One region of the Paenibacillus sp. P4_A9 genome, then DNA from elsewhere that is predicted to be linked to it. Evidence: riboswitches for the same ligand, from Rfam matches in the RefSeq annotation. Region 1 holds a riboswitch; each other region holds the start of a gene.
What was found. A riboswitch is a leader RNA that binds a small molecule or an ion and turns the genes downstream of it on or off. The one in region 1 is predicted to bind cyclic di-GMP.
Positions count from the first base shown of each region.

Region 2: another riboswitch for cyclic di-GMP. It lies ahead of AC1DVJ_RS07945 (hypothetical protein); the one in region 1 lies ahead of AC1DVJ_RS12755 (diguanylate cyclase domain-containing protein).
Region 3: another riboswitch for cyclic di-GMP. It lies ahead of AC1DVJ_RS17370 (PilZ domain-containing protein); the one in region 1 lies ahead of AC1DVJ_RS12755 (diguanylate cyclase domain-containing protein).
Region 4: another riboswitch for cyclic di-GMP. It lies ahead of AC1DVJ_RS02545 (OmpL47-type beta-barrel domain-containing protein); the one in region 1 lies ahead of AC1DVJ_RS12755 (diguanylate cyclase domain-containing protein).

Region 1 is NZ_JBFUHL010000014.1:84,454-87,789, forward strand. Features, by position in the region: gene AC1DVJ_RS12745 (carbohydrate ABC transporter permease) at 1-469, opposite strand, end outside; gene AC1DVJ_RS12750 (carbohydrate ABC transporter permease) at 469-1,350, opposite strand; cyclic di-GMP riboswitch class I at 1,618-1,709, shown strand; gene AC1DVJ_RS12755 (diguanylate cyclase domain-containing protein) at 1,781-2,818, shown strand; gene AC1DVJ_RS12760 (FadR/GntR family transcriptional regulator) at 3,170-3,336, opposite strand, start outside.
Region 2 is NZ_JBFUHL010000006.1:158,010-161,345, forward strand. Features, by position in the region: gene AC1DVJ_RS07940 (MDR family MFS transporter) at 1-874, shown strand, start outside; cyclic di-GMP riboswitch class I at 994-1,087, shown strand; gene AC1DVJ_RS07945 (hypothetical protein) at 1,206-1,511, shown strand; gene gloA2 (SMU1112c/YaeR family gloxylase I-like metalloprotein) at 1,631-2,026, shown strand; gene AC1DVJ_RS07955 (Ger(x)C family spore germination protein) at 2,231-3,331, opposite strand; gene AC1DVJ_RS07960 (GerAB/ArcD/ProY family transporter) at 3,328-3,336, opposite strand, start outside.
Region 3 is NZ_JBFUHL010000026.1:59,113-62,448, forward strand. Features, by position in the region: gene ychF (redox-regulated ATPase YchF) at 1-587, opposite strand, end outside; gene AC1DVJ_RS17370 (PilZ domain-containing protein) at 666-1,400, opposite strand; cyclic di-GMP riboswitch class I at 1,520-1,606, opposite strand; gene tadA (tRNA adenosine(34) deaminase TadA) at 1,881-2,318, shown strand; gene AC1DVJ_RS17380 (DUF1648 domain-containing protein) at 2,327-2,824, opposite strand; tRNA gene AC1DVJ_RS17385 (tRNA-Arg) at 2,983-3,056, shown strand; gene AC1DVJ_RS17390 (MFS transporter) at 3,160-3,336, shown strand, end outside.
Region 4 is NZ_JBFUHL010000002.1:45,512-48,847, reverse strand. Features, by position in the region: gene AC1DVJ_RS02545 (OmpL47-type beta-barrel domain-containing protein) at 1-1,510, opposite strand, end outside; cyclic di-GMP riboswitch class I at 1,604-1,690, opposite strand; gene AC1DVJ_RS02540 (DUF4234 domain-containing protein) at 2,038-2,376, shown strand; gene AC1DVJ_RS02535 (DUF2752 domain-containing protein) at 2,339-2,764, shown strand.

The DNA.
Region 1 (3,336 bases):
AGAGTGTGTTATAGACGCCCAATGACTTAATGGTTTGAAAACGAGCCACTTCCGTCGTATAGGTAGGCACAACAGACGCTACGATAAATAACAGGAATATCGTTTTCTTGAAACGGAAATTGAACCGATTGAGAACGAAAGCTGTCATCGCCCCCAGGATGGCATTGATAACCACACTTGAGACGGTGATGCTGATGGAATTCAGAAATCCGACGAGCATATTCGTCATCTCGAAGACAACCTTGAAATTTTGGAATGACCAGCTGTTCGGAAGGGAGAATGGCGAACCTGAGGCCAGCTCCGGCGCTGATTTGAAGGCTGCGAAAACAACGACAAGCAGGGGTATGAAGATACTCAGCGTGATCCCGGATAACATGACGTAATACAAGATTTTGCCGAGGTTAGCGAAAAAAACGGCTTTTTCCAGCTTTTGCGATTTGGTTGCGATTTGTAGGTGGGACTTGCTCATTATTCTTTTTCTCCCTTCTCACGGATCAATAAGTTTTGAATGAACGTAAACACAATAATCATCACCATTAACATAATGGCCATCGCGGAAGCCAAGCCGTAGCTATTGAATTTGAACGCGGTATTGATGGTGAAAATCGTAAACGTACTGCTTGCATTTCCCGGTCCTCCTTGTGTAACGAGAAACGGAATATCGAATACCTGGAGTGCGCCGCGAATATTTAGGAACAAAATAATTTCAATGACGCGTCGAATCCCCGGCAGCACGATAAAGCGAATTTGCTGCATTTTGTTCGCCCCGTCAATGGTCGCAGCCTCGTAAAGATCGTTTGGAATCGACTGTACCCCTGCCAGAAATAAAATGATATGAAAGCCTGCAAACCGCCATAGCGAAATGGCGACAAGTGAATAATTAACAATGTTAACGTCACTGAGCCAGTTATGAATCCAGCCCTCCAAACCTACGGCAGTCAACAGCTCATTCACGGGACCGTTCACGGGGTTATACAAATAACTAAAAATATAAGCCACAGCTACACCATTAATAATGTAGGGCAGCAAAACAATTGAGCGAAAAAATTCGCTCGCCCGCATTTTCGCATTCAACATGACAGCAAGTAAAATCTCAAACGGAATAAGCGCGGCGTGGATAATAAAATAAAGCCAGTTATTCGAAAGCGATTGCCAGACTTGCGACATTTTGAACGCTTTCAAGTAATTATCCCATCCTACAAAATGTAAGTCTCTGCTGATCCCATTCCAATCGGTCATACTGTATTGAAACAGTTTCACTGTAGGATAAATCAAAAATAACAGTAGCAATCCTATCGGCAATGCCAGAAAAGAAAAAATAAGTACTCTCTTTTGCATGATGTTATTCATGTATCTCCCTCATTCCATCCTAATTTAAAGCTAATTCTAGAGAGATTGGACACGCTTTCACATGATAATTTTTGTGCTTTCGATTGATAATTTTTGTGTACATACAGCAAAAACCGACTTAGCCACTTTTCCACAGTGACTAAGTCGGTTTTTTTAGCTATATTCCAGAAAAATGCACCCTTTTCAAAATATTTTTGACGTTCGACAGTAGACAACATTTATTGCTATATACAGGTGAATTTCACCTACACTATAATAATAAAACAGCAATGAAAAGGGCAAATCATTGGAAACAATGAGACGCAAAGCCATGGCCTAACGCATTCCGAATGGGATGCTATGGTTGACAGGTTGCCGGATATGAAGGGGATGATCCTTTATTCGGGATGATCCTTTTTTTATTTCGTGAAAATCGTAGGAGGGCTCTCTTTTGCCAATTGCAAGTATCTCCGTTCTTATAGCCGTTTGCGGTGCACTGGTCGGTCTTCTAGTAGGTCTTCTTGTCGCATTCCGAACGAGAGCCATCCGTTCGAGGTTCCTTATTGGGGCTTCCATTTATGAATCAGCCATCGATTGTATTCTCATGTTTACATCTAAGGGCAAGATTATTGAATTTAATCCTGCAGCAGAAGCCATATTCGGATACAAGCGTGAAGAGGCGCTTAAACGTACTTTATTCAATTTCCTATTTCCGATCGATCAGGATGGACAAGCTGCTGCTAGTTTATATCAACTGCTGCATCAGAAGTCTGATTCCATCGTGGGCAAACGCATCGAAATTACGGCTTACCGGGCAGACCGCAGCACATTTCCGGCCGAAATTATCATAACGGATATGGTTTATGGGAGAAATAAGATGTATACAGCCAGCCTGCGTGACTTATCCGAAATCAGGAAATCCGAAGAACAAATGCATCAATTAGCGTACTTTGATCATTTAACAGGATTGCCTAATCGCAATCAATTTAATGAGCTTTTTGAGCGTGCTCTATCTCGTGCTCAACATAACAATGAGACCCTAGGCGTTATGTTTCTGGATGTTTATCGGTTCAAATGGATTAATGACTCCTTCGGTCATTTGATTGGGGATCACGCGCTTCAAAGATTTGCTGCTTTACTTGCTAATTGTTTACCCTTGCATGGATCCGTCTCCCGATTGAGCGGGGATGAATTTGTCATCTTACTTCCCCAAGGGGATCAACACTCGATGATGGAGCAAGCCCAGAACATCATCGCCTTGCTGGAGATTCCTTTTCATATGGAAATTGGCGACATTTATGTGTCTACGAATATTGGGATTTCCATGTATCCCTTCGATGGAGATACGCAGCAGCTTTTGCTTAATCATGCAGACCAAGCCATGTATGCAGCTAAAGAGCAGGGGCGAAACAATTACCAATTTTTCCAACCAGGTATGCAAATGAAATGTTCCCAGAGAATTGTTTTTGAACAATATTTGCAAGGTTAGCTGAACCCTGCCTTCGGAAAAGTCGATTAATCCGAGCACTGGACGCCATTGTAGTTCATGTCTACCGAAACGAAGTGCAACGGAAATCCTCGGAAATCGGACCACCAGGACCTCTGTGTACCGTTTAGCCCCAGAACTAGCCGAGCTTGGTAAAATTGCGCACCCACGGTACCCATCACGCCTTCTATCGAGTTAGTCGATTTTTTCGACTAATTCCATTCGCAGGGCCACTTCTCTACGCTTTCCTCTATGAACTAACGCGTCCACGGAGGAATTTAGCCGACTTATTAAGCCAAACAAGAAAAGGCCTTCCCCTCACCTCAATGAGATGTGGGAAGCCCCTCTGGGTATTCATATATATTTGATCAAAATACTCTCTACATGCTCCAAATGCTCACGCATCGCCTCAGAAGCCAGCACCGGATCTCCGCTTAGGATCGCTTCATAAATGACCTTATGTTCCTTCAAAAGCTGGACAGCCACTTCCTGATTCGCATATAGCTCCGCACGGCGGATGT
Region 2 (3,336 bases), on a different contig from region 1:
TTTCTATGAGCCTGTGTCGCAAGCCTTAATGGCGGATTTAACAGAACCGTCCAAACGGTTACAGGTATTCTCGCTCCGGTACATGGCGATTAACGTCGGTGTGGCTGTAGGCCCTTTGTTAGGTGCATTCTTTGCGACATTGAACGGAGCCTTGCCATTTCTACTTACGGGTATCATCTATTTAATCTATGGCGTGACGCTTTACGCACTTCTCATTAAGTTCGGTATTAAGAAAATCGAGGGTGAGAAGAAATCTCTCGTAACTTTCCGTTCGGCATTAGGTGTCATTCGTAAGGATATGACCTTCCGGTTGTACATTATTGGGGGTATTATCGGAGCAATCGGATATTCGCAGGTTATGGTCACATTATCACAGTACCTTCAAAGGGATTTTGCTAATGGGGTCAAAATGTTTGCGATCCTCATGAGCGCAAATGCGATTGTCGTCATTGCCATGCAGATTCCGCTGGGGAAATGGGCTGAAAAGTATTCACCTTTAACGGCCATCGTTGTTGGAAACTTGATGTTCGCACTAGGCGATATCGGATTTGCCTTCTCGCACTCGCTCACATGGCTCATCATTTCGATGGGAATTTTCACTTTTGGTGAAATTCTGAATTATCCTGCCGCGAACATGTTGATTGATAAGCTTGCCCCGGAACAGATGCGTGGAACCTACTACGGTGCTCAAACACTAACGAACATCGGACATTTTATGGGTCCATGGATTGGCGGCTTTTTATTGGTATCTTATGGTGGTAGTACGCTTTTTCTCGTGATTGCTATTTTATCCTTGGTGGGATCGATTTTCTATTGGAAAGGCACAAAACGTCAAAAAACGGTAAAAATATCGTCGAAAATGCAAACATTTTGATGAATTTCGTAAAAATAGTTCCTATGAACTATTCGAATTCAAATCGCCATCCCTTATCCTTGAGAGTATAGGATGTATCGTTTTTATTTTCAGCTTCATCTAAAAAATTCTGCAAGTCATCTCGATAAAGGCAAAACTGGCGAAAGCCAGTGACGCAAAGCTACAGGGGCCTTACTTCTCCTGCGAAGGATAAGCAGCCAGCCAGCCGCCAAACGATTGGGAATTCACTTCAGAACCCCTCTAGTCGGTTCAATACAGTGGGGGTTTTTCTCTGTCATAGCGAAACAAATGAAACGAATTCAACAAATTGAACAAAGGAGGCCCAAGCGGCATGAAATCGGAAGAGAAATTGCAAGAGGAACAGAAAGCAACATCGTTATGCGGTAACCATGTTGCACGTTTGGTACCATCCACGGATGGACCGAAGCTCATGATAAACCGAGAAGAATATGCATTAAACGAAGCCTGTTGGGATGTCGAATTGTTTCACGGAAGAAACAATAGTATTCTCATTTTTTACTGGAAGGGTGAAGTAAAGCTTTCCGTGAAAATGCCACCGATGGCTCAGATCGAAGGCTTTTTAACAAGACTTTTTCAATGTTTATCATCCAAATTAAGAGCGGTTCAGCCTATCTAGGTGAATCGCTCTTTTTTTGTTGTTCGGGATTTTCTTTCACATGTGATAAAATAAGAGAACAAGCCGCAGGATGGGAACAGCCCAGCATTGCGGTTTTTCTTTGTAGGGAGGTAGTATAAATGGAGCTAAAGCAGATTCATCACGTTGCGATTATTTGTTCTAATTATGAGCGCTCTAAGCATTTTTATGTTGATTTACTTGGACTCACGGTCATTCAGGAAACCTATCGCACCGAAAGAGACTCGTATAAATTGGATTTGCGCATTGGGCAAACGGAGCAAGAAATCGAATTGTTCTCATTTCCGAATCCCCCTTTACGAGTCAATCAGCCTGAAGCGCGGGGCTTACGCCATTTGGCCTTTGTAGTTGCAAACATGGAGCAAAGTGTACAAGAACTTGAAAGTAAGGGAATTGCAGTTGAGCCGGTGAGGATTGATCCAATCACGGGCAATCTCTACACCTTTTTCGCCGATCCTGATGGGTTGCCATTAGAGTTGGTGAAGTATGTGGAATAATGGACGTAACCCGAAGACCGAAGAGGAACCTAAGTTAGCGATGGCCAAAGGGTGCCTCTGGAGCGTACTTCTGTCTATCCCCTTATGGGCGCTGTTGATTTATGTCATTTGGAAACAATAAATCCCTCAAAGCGCACGGTCTGACTGCGAATGAACGGCAGAGAGATGAGTGGTACTTGTGAGGGATTTTGTTTGCCTAGGTTGTTATTCCAATACGCCTGTGTTAAGAATTCGAATCTTAACTTCTGGCGTAATTGTGATCTTCGGATACTGCTCCCGCCACCACTCCTTGCCTTTAAACAGCTTCGGATGATAGGCTGCAACCTCATGCCCAAGCTCCAAGTTATCGCAATTGGCCTTCTGCAAGGTTGCAACCACGTTAGATGCCTTCGTGGTTAGATCATCTGTAATTCTCTTCTCCAGTTCCGTAATCATGTCGTTCGTGTGTTTCTTTACTTCAGGTCCATCACTGATTAATTTAAGATCTAGTTTTAACGAGATTTTAATTTCGCTAAGATCGTCGTTATTATAGAAAATTTGGAAATCCCGATTGGCCTTCTTTACGAGGACCGTATAATTCTTTCCGTCAATGTTACCTATGATCGGCTGGCGTTTGCCTTTTGCGCCATCCAAAAGAATGGCTAGCTGGGTATCCTCATTATTCAGATTGACGCCAGTATACTTCCCGTCTCTAAACAAGGAGGTACCTGCAAGACGAACCCGGTTCTCATAAGGCTCGAACCGGTTGAGAATGAAGTCGTGAGGTAAATCATTTCCCCCGAATAAATAGGGGAATAATGGAGTTAAAGGGGCTTTACCTCTCTTACTCTCATCATCCAATATGCCTACTAGAAATTCCGATGTGGTCTTACCATCTAATTTTTTCTTAGCCAGCAGTTTAGAAAGATCGCCGTCATACACCGCCAGGTGGCCGTATAACGGGTTAGCTATAAATTGTCCAATAATATTCAGATGGTTCAGCGGCTGATCTTTGGCGAATTTGGCGCTTATTAGAAACAATCTGGTCTCCAGTACAGAAAGGGTGCCAGGCATTTCCTTGTTTGTGTTAAACACTGTGTCATAGATGTTTTCACCTTTTGACTCAAGGTATAAGTTATTCGCGGTGCCTCCTCCTTGATAAACATTCTGAAGCGAGGAAATAACATAACTAACCTTGAGCTCCTTGCCGTCACCAACGTAATCGAGCCCGATAACGTCGGCAAATAGCAGCTTCTTCAACTGAATTTGATCCCAGCATCCTGTCAGCAGCAGGCAGATCATTAACGCTGCAATCGCTCTCTTCATATCTC
Region 3 (3,336 bases), on a different contig from region 1:
AAATGAAGATCGCGAACTAGCAGGCGCTCATCTTCCGTCAAATCCAAGCTGCGTGCTGGCATATCGTTATATAAGGCTTCTTTGATACGTTCCAAACACTCAACCTCAGCAACCACTTTTTTGTCGCCGCCTTTGAGGTTTTTGCGTGAACGCTCGATCTTTTTATCAACCGACTCAATGTCTGCCAAAATCAATTCAAGATTAATCGTCTCGATGTCACCAATCGGATCGACTTTCCCAGAAACGTGAGTAATATTATCATCCTCAAAACAACGCACAACATGCACAATCGCATCAACTTCACGGATGTGTGCTAGAAATTTATTTCCAAGGCCTTCGCCTTTGCTCGCACCCTTAACTAAACCCGCAATGTCAACGAATTCGAAGGCCGTCGGCACGATACTCTTAGGCACAACGATTTCCACCAGCTTCTGCAATCTCTCGTCTGGTACTTCTACTACCCCAACATTCGGATCGATCGTACAGAACGGATAATTCGCAGATTCTGCCCCCGCCTGTGTAATTGCATTAAACAATGTCGATTTTCCTACGTTCGGTAGACCGACGATACCTGCTTTCAAAGCCATTGTCGTTACAACTCCTTAATTTTCGAAAATCATCCTTCTTATTATATAGTACTTGGAGGGCAAAAAAAAGCCTGCAAGCTATCGATTCGCCGCAGACTTTTTTTCCATTGCTATTTTGAACTCGTCATCCCGCTTTTGCACGAAGTACGTTTTGATCTGATTCCGCAAAATAAAACCGCGCAGCGCATTGCTTTGTTCAGCGGGAACGCTTTCAAAACTAGCACCATAATAATAGCTGTCCTCTAGCTTTTCTTTCCTTATAATTTCCAACTGACAAGGCATATCGAAGCCCAACTCTAATTGCACGAAAAGTGTGCATTTTTTATGTAGAATCTTATCAATCATGGCATTGTCGTCTATCGTAAAACCAACACCATTCATCGAAATATTTTTGATTGAAATATCTATAGGGATTTCTAACTGTTGGGGCTCCTTTTGATTGGCATTCTGAAATTCAAGGATCTGACCGAATCTTCTCACATTGACCCTTGGGAATTCCCGCTTCTCCGCGAATCTTCTGCGATTCTCAGGTGGATTTATGACAATGAGCGAACCTGGTTCTCTGGCAACAACGGTCGTATGCACGACGAATAGCCCTGATTTGGTATACATCGTAATCTTCACCTTATCACCAAGTTGGAACACATCATATTCCGGTAGTTCAATTTCCATAATGTCCCCTTGAGCATAGGTCAGAATACCCGTAGATACGAAATCATCCTTCCCTACGACAGCCCGGCAATTGATCAATACATCCGCATCATATCCTTCTTTACTCCCATACCGCTTTAAAGCATCCTGCTTCATGGCCATGCTCACCAGCACCTCTCCCTTTAGTGATTACTGATGGATTCCCAAGAGCTTTTCCGCACAAAATAGACTGCCCCATACAAAGGGACAGCCTATCACCTCAATCAAATAAAGCATCGATTTTCGGTAACCAGGCTGTCATAGTTCCTAAGAACCGTAGACCCTCAGCTTTGCGTCCTTGCCTTTCAGCAAGTTTGCCATTGTCGAACCCTGCTTTGAAATTTATGTACGTTCATCGTTATGGTCTAAAAGACCCACTGTTATCACCATTATACGTAGCTTAGATATTTCTTTCAACTAAAACCTTGCATGAGCCCTGTTTTTATTGTATGAATGTGTAGTGGAATGAATATCCACAGGTTTACAAGTTATCCACATTGTTATCCACAGCTTGTTAACAACGAATATTTGTTCGGATATTTATACACATGTGGATAGACTATTATTGCGAGGTGTCCCCCTGTGGATGAACATATTCCCTGGATGAGAGAAGCGATCGGCGAGGCATTGAAGGCCGAAGCGATCCGTGAGGTGCCGATCGGCGCTGTCGTCGTCCATCAAGGTCAAATCATTGGCCGCGGTTATAATTTACGCGAAACAACCTTAGATCCTCTCGCGCATGCGGAGATGATTGCGATTAAGCAGGCAAGTGAGCATTTGCAGGCATGGCGTCTTCTGGACTGCCAGCTCTATGTGACGTTGGAGCCTTGTCCAATGTGCGCAGGTGCCATCGTTCAAGCACGTATTCCTCAGGTGATTTACGGAACGGTAGATCCGAAGGCAGGCTGTGCGGGGACGTTGATGAACTTGCTGCAGGAGGACCGGTTCAATCACCGGGTCGATGTAGTTAGTGGCGTTTTGCAAGAGGAGTGTTCCACGATGTTGACACAGTTTTTTCGCAAATTACGGGGGAAGGCTTAAAGCCTTCCTTACTTTAATTGGATCGAACGTACGATGAAGAAAATAATTGTGCCAAACAGCATCAGCAGCAGGAAGCCCAGGATCCATACGTTAAGGTCAGCGATGCCCTTTTTAGCACTTTGGATAACGGACCATTCAATAAAGCCAAACAGAATTACAATCAACGCTTTTAAACTATTCATAAATAAACGAGCATTCTGGTATTGTCCACGGGCATTCTCGGTCGTAATTTGGGATGGATAATTATATACATGAGGGACCTTGCTTAGGAGAGTCAAGCCAAAATAGACGATAACGCCTATGAGTGGTAAGGCAATCAAACTCATCTTATTCCCCCAACCATCGATATCCCCTTTACCGTTAAAATGCAACGGAATTCGCTCTGGCAAGGCATGCCATTCGTAAGCTACATAAGCGATCATACTTACGATCACTAACAGAGAGATAACATCAAGAACTGCTTCAGCTTTGGATCTGGGAAGTTGAATCACGGGACGATTCTCCAAGTGGCACCTTCTTTTATAGGGTTTAAATGAATTATGATGAATGCTTATTCTATTCTTTATTCACAATCTACATTCCTTGCTCGAATGAAATCTCTTCCATGCAATGGGCTAAAATGGTTGCACCTCCAAAACATCTCGTGTTAGAATGACGATACTATGCGCCCGTAGCTCAGCAGGATAGAGCAACAGTTTCCTAAACTGTAGGTCGTACGTTCGAATCGTATCGGGCGCGTACAGTTCTTTTAGACATAAATACGTTAAAAAAGGGATTTCAACGCAGGTTGGCAATCCCTTTCTTTGTTATGTACTCACACTCGAAAGGAGTCCGCACTCCGATGACAACTCGCTCTATTTCATCCTATCGGATCCCGCTCTTCTGCGTGGTCACTATGCTTTTCTGGATGTCGATGTACACTAGCGTTCCGATCATGGCGCCTTACGTGGAGTTCCTCGGGGGAAGCCACCAGCTGGCTGGCTGGATTGTCGGCATGTATGGCATCTCACAGATGCTG
Region 4 (3,336 bases), on a different contig from region 1:
TTGCCGCGTTAATAAGTATTGGTGTGCTAAGATCACCATTAGCTAGCAACTCCGCCGCTATAACCGCATTTGCTGCATTCATCAATTCTTGTGCACTATCTAGAATTTGTTTAACACTGTCCAGACGCGTCATCAAATCTGATTTTTCCGAACTATCTGGGAGATCAGCAACGAGCTGTGATGCATCATCGTATGCATACTGTGCTTGCTCCAAGTTGTTTTGAACTGTAAGATCTGCACTTGCGGCCTCTTCCGAAATAACCACTGCATCTTGTGCAGCCAATAATGCCTCATCTTCTAAAGGAGGGGTTTCTGTACCTGAATCTGGCTCTTCTACAACTTGTCCATCAGGAAGATTGATCGTTAACCCACTGACGAGTACAGAGAGTTTCCTAGTAGTTGCACTGCCATCACCTAATTGTCCGTTGTTATTATAGCCCCAGGATGCTACCGAATCATCACTTTTCAGTGCCAGATTGTGATTGCGTCCAGCTGAAATTTGAGTGATTCCTGCTAAATCTTTCACTTTAACCGGTAACTTTCTAGCTGTTGTAGTCCCATCACCAAGTTGACCGTAATTATTTACACCCCATGCCCATACAGTACCGTCATTCAACAAAGCAATGGTATGATTATAGCCAACCCCTACGGATGTAACATTAGTTATTTGCGCTTGAACAGGGATTTTGCGAGTAACTACTGTGTTATCGCCAATTTGGCCGTACTTATTGCTTCCCCACGCCCATACGGTTCCATCATTTTTTAATGCAACTACTGTATAATAGCTGGCTGAAATTGCTTTTACATCCGTTAAATTTGGAACCTTAACAGGCGTTTTCTTTGTTACGGTAGTGCCATCACCCATTTGTCCGTAATTGTTCGCACCCCACGCCCATACGCTACCATCCGCCGTAACTGCATACGAGGCATTTGTCCCCGCTGAGATTGCTATAACAGAGGAAAGGTCCTTCACTTGGATTGGCGTCTTTCTAACTGTTACAGTCCCATCCCCCAATTGTCCAACATTGTTAGAGCCCCACGCCCACACAGTGCCGTCCGATTTGAGAGCCAAGTTGTGGGTTGCACCGGCTGCCACGGCAGTAACATTAGTCAGACCAGACACCTTTACAGGTAATTTACGTGTGGTAACCGAATTGTCTCCTAGCTGACCGCTAGTATTCGTTCCCCAACTCATTAAAGTTCCATCACTTAATAGAGCCACCCCATAGTTGTTGCCAGAGGCTATAGACACAGCATTTGTTATGTTCTTGACCGGTCCAATGACCTTTCTCTTGGTAACCGTTCCGTCACCCAACTGTCCCACATTATTATAGCCCCATGCCCGGATCGTCCCATCCTCTTTTACCGCATAAGAATGATATAGACCTCCTGACAAGATTGGCTTTTGGCCAAAATTCGACTCTGAAGCAGTTGCCTTTCCATCCGATAAAATTACTGCTTGCAAAGTAAAAATACTTAAAATCAGTAATCGCAACAACCAATGCTTCATCACATTTCACTCCCTAAACTATTATTTTTTGGTTGTTTTACCAAAACGAAAAGAGTCCAACAAGAATTGGACTCAGATAAAAGTCAATATTCTTGTGGCAACCGACTACCATGTCACCGGAGGTGATTTAGGCCCTGGGCTTTGCGTCTCACAATTTCTTATGATTTGCCTTTTTCACTTAGTAAAATATACCTAAATCAACAATAGAATTATAGTCCTTAGTTGTCAATCAAAGAATTTTTTTCGTGAAATTTATCACAAAATGTCGGGATATTTTCTCGCACAAATCATTCGTATCAAAATAGAAAACGGCTATCCATAAAGCCATAAGGGAGCCCCCTACTGCGTGAACTATTTCGGTTCACCATATCATTACTAAAGCGAAAATACTTATGGTTTTTGTATTCATATTTTCATATAATACTATTGTTGTCGGTTTTTGCCATTTAATGTTGATGTTATATATCAATTTCGATTTCATGGCATGAATTTAATGCTTGGAAATACTAAAACATTAGGGGTGTATCATGATTCAACAAAGAAGTGTTGGCTTAGCAATCGTTCTATCACTTATCACATGCGGTATCTACGGTATCTATTGGTTCATTGTTATGACAAATGATGCTGGTAAATTGAGTGGAGACTCCTCATTTACAGGGGGAAAACATTTCCTCCTGACATTGGTTACTTGTGGTATTTGGAGTTTCGTCTGGTCTTATCAGATCGGTAAGCAAGTTGCAGAAGCACAACGTCAACGCGGTGCGCTCGTATCCGATAATTCCACCCTTTACCTCATACTTACAATCGTCGGATTGGGGATCGTGACCCATGCATTGGTGCAATCGGATATCAATAAACTTGCATAAGTTTAAGGTGAATCCAAAGAGGAACACCAAACTTGTTTGGGGTTCCTCGCTTTTCGTTGGTGGGTTATTGTATCTAGAAGTATGGTTACCGGTAATGAAAATTGGAGTTCCTTGTGTATTTCACGAGTTGACAGGGTTCTATTGTCCCGGATGCGGAATAACGAGGGCTGCTTTTTCCTTGTTGCAATTAGATTTCCTTCAGGCTTATAGGTATAATACCTTGTTGTTGTTCATTCTCCCTTTATATATTACTTACGCACTGGCAAATAAGAAACAGATGCGGCGTACAAGCAATCTAATGATGACCGTAATGTTAATCTTGACCGCTACGTTTGGAATTTTGAGGAATATCCCGGCATTTAATTGGTTAGCTCCAACAAACGATTGATATGACCCATTTTATGCTAATCAGTAAAGTACTTCTCTACAAACTACCATTTCGACCCTTCTCTTTTCCACTATTTGTGATACGGTTCACCTTATCATTGTAACCGCGAATTTTTAAGAACAGCATGAAGAATTGTAAACGAATTCGAAGCTTAGCTTGTGGAGCAAGCAAACAGACAAATCCACTCCTAACATCGTAACATTGGAGTGGATTCTTTATTGTAACTTGTTTTTATTTAAATATTTGTAAGACTAAATTTCTGTAACACACTTGGAAAAAGGTAAGTAATACAGTTATAGAATTTCGCATTGCATTTGGTAAGGTTCCCTGAGTTGTCCCTAACGGCAAATAAAAAGGCACCCTCGTCGGATGCCTTAGTTTGATCAGTTTAAATCTATGAATCAAGAAAGTTTTTGAAAATAGGCTGAGCTTTCTTGGGTAACATCTCGACCATTTTCCCCCAAACTTTAGGTGCTCTCTCTCGATAGACCAATTTAAAAAAACCAAAAAACATTCTAGTCGCATATATCGATAGCATTACTCCCATTGCCCATCCAAATATATGCTTAACA